Regions from separate parts of the Paucibacter sp. B51 genome, predicted to be linked through region 4. Evidence: predicted binding sites of a transcription regulator. Region 4 holds the regulator's gene; each other region holds the start of a gene.
What was found. Region 4 encodes sigma-54, which starts transcription at its own class of promoters, with help from an activator protein. Its sites were predicted from a motif close to TGGCANGNAANCTGCTTT; they were not measured.
Positions count from the first base shown of each region.

Region 1: OOB33_RS00660 (PEP-CTERM sorting domain-containing protein) is a predicted target of sigma-54. The motif match lies at 1,155-1,172, and genes of this name have one in related genera.
Region 2: glnA (type I glutamate--ammonia ligase) is a predicted target of sigma-54. The motif match lies at 928-945, and genes of this name have one in related genera.
Region 3: OOB33_RS01100 (TorF family putative porin) is a predicted target of sigma-54. The motif match lies at 1,025-1,042, and genes of this name have one in related genera.

Region 1 covers NZ_JAPIVN010000001.1:170,814-173,001, reverse strand. The annotation lists gene OOB33_RS00670 (FAD-binding oxidoreductase) at 1-82, opposite strand, end outside; gene OOB33_RS00665 (MliC family protein) at 81-734, shown strand; gene OOB33_RS00660 (PEP-CTERM sorting domain-containing protein) at 1,256-1,903, shown strand; gene OOB33_RS00655 (pirin family protein) at 2,120-2,188, opposite strand, start outside.
Region 2 covers NZ_JAPIVN010000002.1:176,007-178,194, forward strand. The annotation lists gene glnA (type I glutamate--ammonia ligase) at 1-824, opposite strand, end outside; gene OOB33_RS21735 (competence/damage-inducible protein A) at 1,125-1,949, opposite strand; gene OOB33_RS21740 (EI24 domain-containing protein) at 1,946-2,188, opposite strand, start outside.
Region 3 covers NZ_JAPIVN010000001.1:267,902-270,089, reverse strand. The annotation lists gene OOB33_RS01105 (YifB family Mg chelatase-like AAA ATPase) at 1-806, opposite strand, end outside; gene OOB33_RS01100 (TorF family putative porin) at 1,151-1,891, shown strand; gene glnK (P-II family nitrogen regulator) at 1,931-2,188, shown strand, end outside.
Region 4 covers NZ_JAPIVN010000001.1:1,341,450-1,343,637, forward strand. The annotation lists gene OOB33_RS05710 (RNA polymerase factor sigma-54) at 208-1,737, opposite strand; gene lptB (LPS export ABC transporter ATP-binding protein) at 1,836-2,188, opposite strand, start outside.

The DNA.
Region 1 (2,188 bases), 1.2 Mb from region 4:
CCAGGCGGCGCCGGCCCAGCGCGGGCAGCGCGGCAAGATCGCTTAATCTCTGATCGCTGCTAACTTTTGGAGTCCCTGCCATGTCTTGCATCGTTCCGCGCTCCCTGGTTTTCGCGCAGCGTAGCGCAAGCCGCATGCGGCCCGGCCTGTTCGGCCTGCTGCTGGCCCTGCTCGGCGGCGCCGCACCGGCGCTGCAGGCGGCGCCCGGGCCGGCCTTCGACTGCGCCAAGGTCCAGCCCGGCAGCATGGCGGCCCTGGTTTGCGCCGATGCGGGCCTGGTGCAGCTGGACCGCCAGCTGGCTCAGGTCTACGGCCAGGCTCTGAAGAAGGCCGCCAAGGAGCGCCCGCCCCTGCTCAAGGCCGAGCAGCGCGGCTGGGTCAAGGGCCGGGACGAGTGCTGGAAGAGCCAGGACAAACCGGCCTGCGTGAAAGACAGTTATGTCCGCCGCATCGCCGAGCTGCAGGCCCGTTACCGACTGCTGCCGCCGCAGGGGCCGATCCGCTGGGCCTGTGATGGCAATGCCGCCAAGGAGGTGGTGGTGAGCTTCTTCGCCACCGAGCCGCCGACCCTGGTGGCCGAGTTCGGCGACAGCAGCTCGCTGATGTTTGCCGAGCGCAGCGCCAGCGGCAGCCGCTATGTCGGCCGCAATGAGAGCTTCTGGGAGCACCAGGGCGAAGCCCGTATCGTCTGGGGCTACCAGGCGCCGGAGATGGTCTGCCGCCAGCCCCGATGAAGAGGAGCGCCGTGCCCTGCCGCATGTGGCCGGGCGCCTGGGGCTTGGGCGTTAGAGCGGCGATGGCGCGGCGATGGCGCACTGCTTGGCCAGGCGAGTCGCTCGCCCGACCGCCCGCCGGTGCTGGTGCCTGAGTAACGCGGCACCCATGCGGCCTGCACGAGTGGGCCTTGGCAGCCAAAGCTGCGGCGCACTCGGTGGGCTTCGCGGCAGACTGTCGCCAATCTTTACAACTTGTTTCGTGAGCCGTTGCCGATGTGGCCATACCGCCTGGCCTTGCAAGGTTCCCCGCGTTTCGGGGGGGCGTCCCTGACCGCGAAGCAAGACGCGCTTGCTCGTTCTCAAATCCGGCCATCTGCTCGCAAACAGGGCTGCCCTGAGTCGTCTTGTGCTGGACTCCTCTTGGCGCAGCACTCGCCTTGGCATGTCATTTGCTTAGTGGCGTTTGCTCTCCACTTGGGGGAGCCCGTCCATGCGATAGGGGGGGCGGAACACCATGAATTCGAAAGAGCGACAGAAAGATGACGAAAAACGCAATCCATTCCTTTGCCATCGCAACCCTTGGCTTGGCCCTCGCAGGCGCCGCCCACGCTGGACCCGTCCATGTTGGCGTGATGAACGGCGGCGGCTTCGGTGGCGTCAATGGCAATGCCAACACCGCGCAGCAAGGCATCCTGTCTTCGACCCTGGGCTTCGTCAACAGCGGGTTTCAAGTCCAGGCCGGCGACAAAGTGCAGGTCACGGCAAGCGGCACCCTGTGCCTGAGTGGCAATGCGGGCTGTGGCGACGCGAACGGGCAAGTGATGCAGGGTCTTGGCAACGGGACGGCGCACTTCACGGGGCTGAACAATCTCTTCGGCGCCTTGGTCGGCAGCATTGTTGGCGACGACAGTGGCAACTTCCAGGCCTTTGATGCCGCCGACGTGGCAAACGGTATCTCGCAAAGCTCCTTGTTCGCTCTCGGTACGAACGTGCAGTTCACCGCGACCCGCAGCGGCCGCCTCTACCTGGGTGTGAGCGATTCGGCCTTCTGGGACAACGCGGGCGCCGGCTTCGAAGTGACGCTGTCGCGCATCCCTTCGGGCAATCAAGTGCCCGAGCCCTCGTCCTGGGCACTGGCCGGGCTGGCTCTGTTCGCAGCCTTCGCTGCACGTCGCCGCGGCGCCTGAGCTTGACGTTCGAGCTCGGCTAGAGCCGGCTGAACACGGCGCCCAGCATCGGCCGCCCGAAGAGGCGATGCTCGGTGAGTGGGTGGCCGTGATGTGGCCGCCCTTGAAGAGGGAGCGCGGGTGCGATTGAAGCGCTTCGAAAAAATGTAGCCGCTGCAAGCCGGCGTTAGCTAGCTAGTTAGCCGCAAACCCGCGCCCATCTTTTGGGGGCTGACCTCAGTAGCCGCTGGCCGGCAGGCGCGGGGCCACCAGGCGCCGGCCTTCATCGCCCTGTACCCGGCCAAA
Region 2 (2,188 bases), on a different contig from region 4:
TGGTGCACGTGCATGCCGCTGCCGTTGTCGCCGACCAGGGGCTTGGGCATGAAGGTGGCGGTCTTGCCGTAGGCATGGGCCACGTTCTGGATCACGTACTTCTGCAGCTGGGTCCAGTCGGCGCGCTCGACCAGAGAGCTGAACTTGGTGCCGATTTCCATCTGGCCCGCGTTCGCCACTTCGTGGTGGTGCACTTCAACCGGGATGCCCAGTTGTTCCAGGATCAAGCACATTTCCGAGCGCATGTCCTGGCCGCTGTCGACCGGGGGCACAGGGAAGTAGCCACCCTTGACGGTTGGACGGTAGCCGGTGTTGCCGTGCTCGTATTCCTTGCCGGTGTTCCAGGCGCCTTCTTCGGATTCGATCTTGAAGAAGGAACCCGACATGTCGTTGGCCCAACGCACCGAGTCGAAGATGAAGAATTCGGGCTCAGGACCGAAGTAGGCGGTGTCGCCCAGGCCCGAGGCCTTCAGGTAGGCTTCAGCGCGCTTGGCCAGGGAGCGGGGATCGCGCTCGTAGGCCTTGCCGTCGGCCGGGTCGACCACGTCGCAGGACAGGATCAGGGTCGGCTCTTCGAAGAAGGGGTCGATATTGGCCGTGTTCGGATCGGGCATGAGCAGCATGTCCGAGGCTTCGATGCCCTTCCAGCCTGCGATGGACGAGCCGTCGAAAGCATGGCCGGAGACAAACTTGTCTTCGTCGAAGTGCGAAACCGGCACGGTCACGTGCTGTTCCTTGCCACGGGTGTCGGTGAAACGGAAGTCAACAAACTTGACTTCGTTTTCCTTGACGATCTTCATCACGTCGGCGACGGTCTTGGCCATCAGAAACTCCTAAACGGGTAAGTAGCGGGAGAAAGCTTGCGGATGCGTAGGTATTTGTTTGGCTTGCACTGCTCGAACAGACTCAGGCCGCGCAGCCTTTGAATAAGCAGTTTGTGTGCCAACTTTGGGCTGCTCGTGCGCTTTGCGTCAGCCCTCGGGGCCCAGCCCCGCCAGCCCTGCGCTGCACCGGTGCATCCGGCCCCAAAGCCCCGGGATTATGGGCCGAGGCCCGGCCCCGGAACAGGGCGGCCTGTCAAGAAATCACGAGGCAATCACCAAAATAGTGCAAGACCAGGTGACTCAACGCACCAATTCAGTGCTCACCGAGGCACCAAACTGGATCACGCCGCTTTTCAGTGCCTGGTAGGCCGCGTCCATCTGCTCCGCCGGGCCCTTGACGCCCAGCTCGATATGGCGACCCCACTGCGGGTGGTCCACGCTGGGCAGGCTGAAGACCTTGATGCCCGGGAAATCTGCCTCCACGCGCTCCATCAGCGGGGTCAGGCTGGCCTCCATGGCGCCCTGAACGATCAGCGACAGCTCCTGGCGCTGCACCGGGCGCTGCAGATCGGCGTGGCGCTGGTCCAGCACCCACTCCATCATCGGGTGCGCCATCACCGGGAAGCCGGGCACGAAGTAGACCGTGCCGACCGAAAAGCCCGGGATCTTGTTGAAGGGGTTGGGGATGATCTCGGCGCCGGCCGGGAACACGCCCATCTCCAGGCGGCGCAAGGTGTCGGGGTGTTCGGGGTCGACCGACTCGCCCTTCTCTGCCGCCATGTCCTGGATGCGCTGCCAGATCAGGGCGCGCGCCTCGGAGTGCAAGACCAGCTCCCGGTCGAGCGCGGCAGCCGCGGCCTGGCGGGTGTGGTCGTCCGGCGTGGCGCCAATGCCGCCGCAGCTGATCACCAGGTCACCGCTGGCGAAGGCCTCGCGCAGCCGGACGCTGATGTGAGAACGGTCATCGCCCAGGTACTGGGCCCAGTCCAGGCTCATGCCGCGCGCGGCCAGGATCTCGATGAACTTGCTGAGGTGCTTGTCCTGGCGCTTGCCGGACAAAATCTCGTCGCCAATGATGATCAGGCCGATCTTGGGCCGAGGGGTCGAAACCGAGGGGGTGCTCATGCGTCAGCCTTGGGCAGCAATGGGGGTGTAGGGGTGGGAGCTTCAGCATCGAGAACCAGGCCCGAGGGCCCGGGCGCCGCGGTCGAGCGACTCAGGCGCAGCTCCTGCAGCGCAGCCAGGCAGTAATGCGTGAACCACAGGGAAGAAAAAGCAAAAACCAGGGTGTAGAGCCAGATCGAGGCCAGGATCAGAAACGGCGCCAAGGCCACAGCCATCACGCCAAACGCCCAGATCGCTGC
Region 3 (2,188 bases), 1.1 Mb from region 4:
CGCTGGCGCCAGCGCTCGGGCTGAAACTGGCCGGCCAGGCTGAGCACGGCGGCCGATTCCAGGGCCTCGTCTTCGTTCATCGGCGGCAGCAGGCCGCACAGGCGCTGGGCCAGCATGGATTTGCCCGTGCCCGGCGGCCCCACCATCAAGAGGCTCAGGCCGCCAGCCGCGGCGATCTCGAGCGCGCGCTTGGCGCCGGCCTGGCCCTTGATGTCGCGCAGATCGGGCGCCGCCGTGATCGGCTGGGCCGGCAGCAGCGCGCGAGCGCGGGGCAGCAGGCTGTCGCTGCCGGGGCGCAAAGCCTCAACCAGATCAAGCAGATGCCGCGCCGCATGCACCGGCACGCCCTCGACCAGGGCCGCCTCGGCCGCGCTGGCCTCGGGCAGCAGCAGGCGCCGGCTGCTGCCTTCGCGCCGCAACGCCAGGCTCATGGCCAGGGCGCCACGCACCGGGCGCAGCTCGCCGCCCAGGGACAGCTCGCCGGCGCACTCCAGGCGCTCCAGCTGCTGCGCATCGATCTGTTCGCTGGCCGCCAGCAGGCCCAGGGCGATGGGCAGGTCGAAGCGGCCGCCTTCCTTGGGCAGCTCCGCCGGCGCCAAATTCACCGTGATTCTTTTGTTGTGGGGAAAAGCGAGCCCGCTGTTTTGCAGGGCCGCGCGTACGCGTTCGCGCGATTCCTTGACCTCGGTTTCGGCCAGGCCGACCAAGGTGAAGGAGGGCAGGCCGTTGGCCAAATGCACCTCGACGCTGACCGGCGCGGCGGTCAGCCCGTCCAGGGCGCGGCTGTGGACAACGGCCAGAGACATGGTCTTCTTGCTCTCCCTTGCAGGCGCCTGGCGGGCCGGGTCGGGCCCGCCGGCTGGCTTGATTGTGCCCGCCGGCCCGAGCTTTCAGGCACACAAAGCGTGCCTTGCACCAAGAGAGTGCGCTTGGGCTGGTGCTCGGTCTCGGTCCTGCGAGCAATTGGTGCATGGGCCTCGGTGTTTGCCCTGGACAAAGGATCTGCCGCTGCCCGCCTGAAAGCTGGCACGGAAGCTGCGATGCCTAAGCCAAGTGCCCGCAAGTGCCCGCAATGGCCCCGGCTTTCTCGTCTCCCCGTCTTTCACGGCTTTTGTTTGTCCTTTTTGAATCAACCTTCCAGGAGTTCCGCATGAAGACAACACCGTTTGCTTTGGCCACGACGTTTGCCCTGGTTCTGGGCACCTTGCTGCCCCTGGCGGCACAGGCCGAAGAGGCTGCCAGCCCGCTGAGCTTCAATGCCAGCGTCACCACCGATTACCGCTACCGCGGTATTTCGCAAAGCCGCCTGAAGCCCGCTCTGCAAGGCGGCGCGGACTATGTGGCTGCCAACGGCTTCTACATCGGCACCTGGGCCTCCACCATCAAGTGGATCAAGGACGCGCCCTACAACGGCGGCGCTTCGGTGGAGATCGATGTGTACGGTGGTTACAAGACCGAGGTGGCACCGGGCCTGACCCTCGATGTGGGCGCGCTGACCTACATCTACTCGGGCAATGACCTGAACCCCAGCGCCAACACCACCGAGGTCTACGGCGCCCTGAGCTACGGCGTCTTCACCGCCAAGTATTCGCACAGCACCACCAATCTCTTCGGCACCGCCAACAGCAAAGGCAGCGGCTACCTGGACCTGAGCGCCACGCTGGATCTGGGCGAGGGCTTCAGCCTGGTGCCGCATCTGGGCCGCCAGAAGGTCAAGAACAACCCGGCCGGTTCCTACACCGATTACGCGGTGACCCTGAACAAGGACTACGCCGGGATCAGCTTCGGCGCCACCTTGATCAACACCAACACGGACGCCTACGTCGGTGGCCCTTCGTCCAAGAACCTGGGCAAGAGCGGCTTTGTGCTCTCGGCCAAGAAGACCTTCTGATCTGCTCGGATCGAACTCAAGACTTCGGAGACTCTCCCCATGAAACTCATCACCGCCATCATCAAACCCTTCAAGCTCGACGAGGTGCGCGAAGCCCTGAGCGCCATCGGCGTGCAAGGCCTGACTGTCACCGAGGTCAAGGGCTTCGGTCGCCAGAAAGGCCACACCGAGCTCTACCGCGGCGCCGAGTACGTGGTGGACTTCCTGCCCAAGGTGAAGGTCGAGGCCGCCGTGGCCGACGCCGTGGTGGAGCAGGTGATCGAGGCCATCGAGGGCGCCGCCCGCACCGGCAAGATC
Region 4 (2,188 bases):
CGGCATGATGGCATGTCTCGAAATGGGAATCACCTGAAATCGGTGTGCGTGTTCACGTTTGGGGGTGAACGGGTGAACGGGTGAACAGGTGAACAGGTGAACAGGTGAATGGTGAATGGTGAATGGTGAATGGTGAATGGTGAATCGTGGGGTGTGGTTCACCAGTTCACTGATTCACCCGTTCACTCAAGCTTCAAGCTTCAAGCTTCAAACCACCCGCCGCATCGTCGTCGTCCCGATGTGCATGCCTTCGCGGTATTTGGCGACGGTGCGGCGCGCGACCTGGATGCCTTGCTCTTCCAGCATGCTGGCCAGGGCGCTGTCGGACAGGGGTTTGGCCGGGTTCTCGGCGGCGATGAACTGCTTGATCAGCTCGCGCACGGCGGTGCTGGAGGCCTCGCCGCCAGCCTCGGTGGACAGGCCCGAGCCGAAGAAATACTTGAGCTCGAAGGTGCCGAAGGGCGTGGCCATGTACTTGGCCGTGGTCACGCGCGAGATGGTCGATTCGTGCAGGCCCAGCTCATCGGCGATCTCGCGCAGCACCAGGGGCTTCATGGCCACGGCGCCGTGGCTGAAGAAACCTTTTTGCCGCTCGACGATGGCGGTGGAGACGCGCAGGATGGTGTCGAAGCGCTGTTGGATGTTCTTGATGAACCAGCGTGCCTCCTGCAGCTGGCCGCCCAGGGCGCTGTTGCTGATGCCGCCGCGCGTCTGGCGCAGGGCGTTGGCGTAGAGCTCGTTGATGCGCAGCTTGGGCGCGACCTCGGGGTTGATGATGACGCGCAGCTCGCGGCCGACCTTGCGCACGATCACGTCCGGGATCACCGCCGGCGCCTGGCCGCGGGCAAAGCGCCGGCCGGGCTTGGGCTCCAGGGCCACGATCAGGGCTTGCGCTTCACGCAGCAAGGCATCGTCGGCGCCGGTCAGCAGCATCAGGCGGCGGCTGTCGCGCTTGGCCAGCAGGTCCAAGTGCTTTTTGCAGATCATGATGGCGATCACCTGCGGCGCGCTACGCGGCAGCTGGCGCAGCTGCAGCTCCAGGCATTCCGTCAGCTCGCGGGCACCGACGCCGGGCGGGTCCATGTGGTGCAGCCATTTGAGGGCGATGCGCAGGTGGTCGAGCAGCTCCTCGCGCTCGGCGGCGCTGTCCTCGTCACCGTCCGGCACCAGGGCCTCGGCGATGGCTTCCAGGCTGTCCTCGAGATAGCCGTCCTCGTTGAGCGAATCGATCAGCAGGCGCAGCGCCAGCTGGTCGGTATCGCTGAGGTGCATGCCGGCCATCTGCTGGACCAGATGCTCTTGCAGGCTGATCTCGGCCGATTCCTGGTCGCTGCGTTCGCCGTCTTCATCGTTGCTGCCCGAGCCGCTGCCGTTGTTGCTGGGCAGTTCGCGGATGCCGTCGAAATCGTCGCCCTCGGTGCCGTTCTCCCAGTCCTCGCGTTCGGTGCTGCCGAAGTCTTCGGCCTGCAGCTCGGGCGTGGCCTCGGCCTCGGCGCCGCCGCCCAGCTCACGGTCGGCGCCGCTGTCCTCGGCGGCGCTGGCCGGGCGCAGCTCGGGCAGCTCGGGCGTGGCGACGGAGAAGTCTTCTTCGGTTTCGAGCAGCGGGTTCTGCGCCAGCATCTGCTCGACTTCCTGATTCAGCTCCAGCGTGGACAGTTGCAGCAGGCGGATCGATTGCTGCAGCTGCGGCGTCAAGGCCAGATGCTGGCTCAGTCGAACCTGGAGTGACTGCTTCATGGCGCGGGCTCAGGGGCAGTCGTGAGATGCAGGAATCCCAGCATCAGCCCCGCGCGGGGCTGCCGTGGCAGCGGGCGTGTAGGCATCCATGGCCGGCTCTACATGCGGAAATGTTCGCCGAGATAGACCTTGCGCACATCGGCGTTGGCCACGATCTCGTCCGGCGTGCCCTCGGCCAGCACCGAGCCCTCGCTGATGATGTAGGCCCGGTCGCAGATGCCCAGGGTCTCGCGCACATTGTGGTCGGTGATCAGCACGCCGATCTGGCGCGCTTTCAGGAAACCGATGATGCGCTGGATCTCCAGCACCGCGATCGGGTCCACGCCGGCGAAGGGTTCGTCCAGCAGGATGAAGCGCGGTTGCGTGGCCAGGGCGCGGGCGATCTCGACGCGGCGGCGTTCGCCGCCCGAGAGCGCCGGCGCCGGGCTGTCGCGCAGCTTCTCGATGCTGA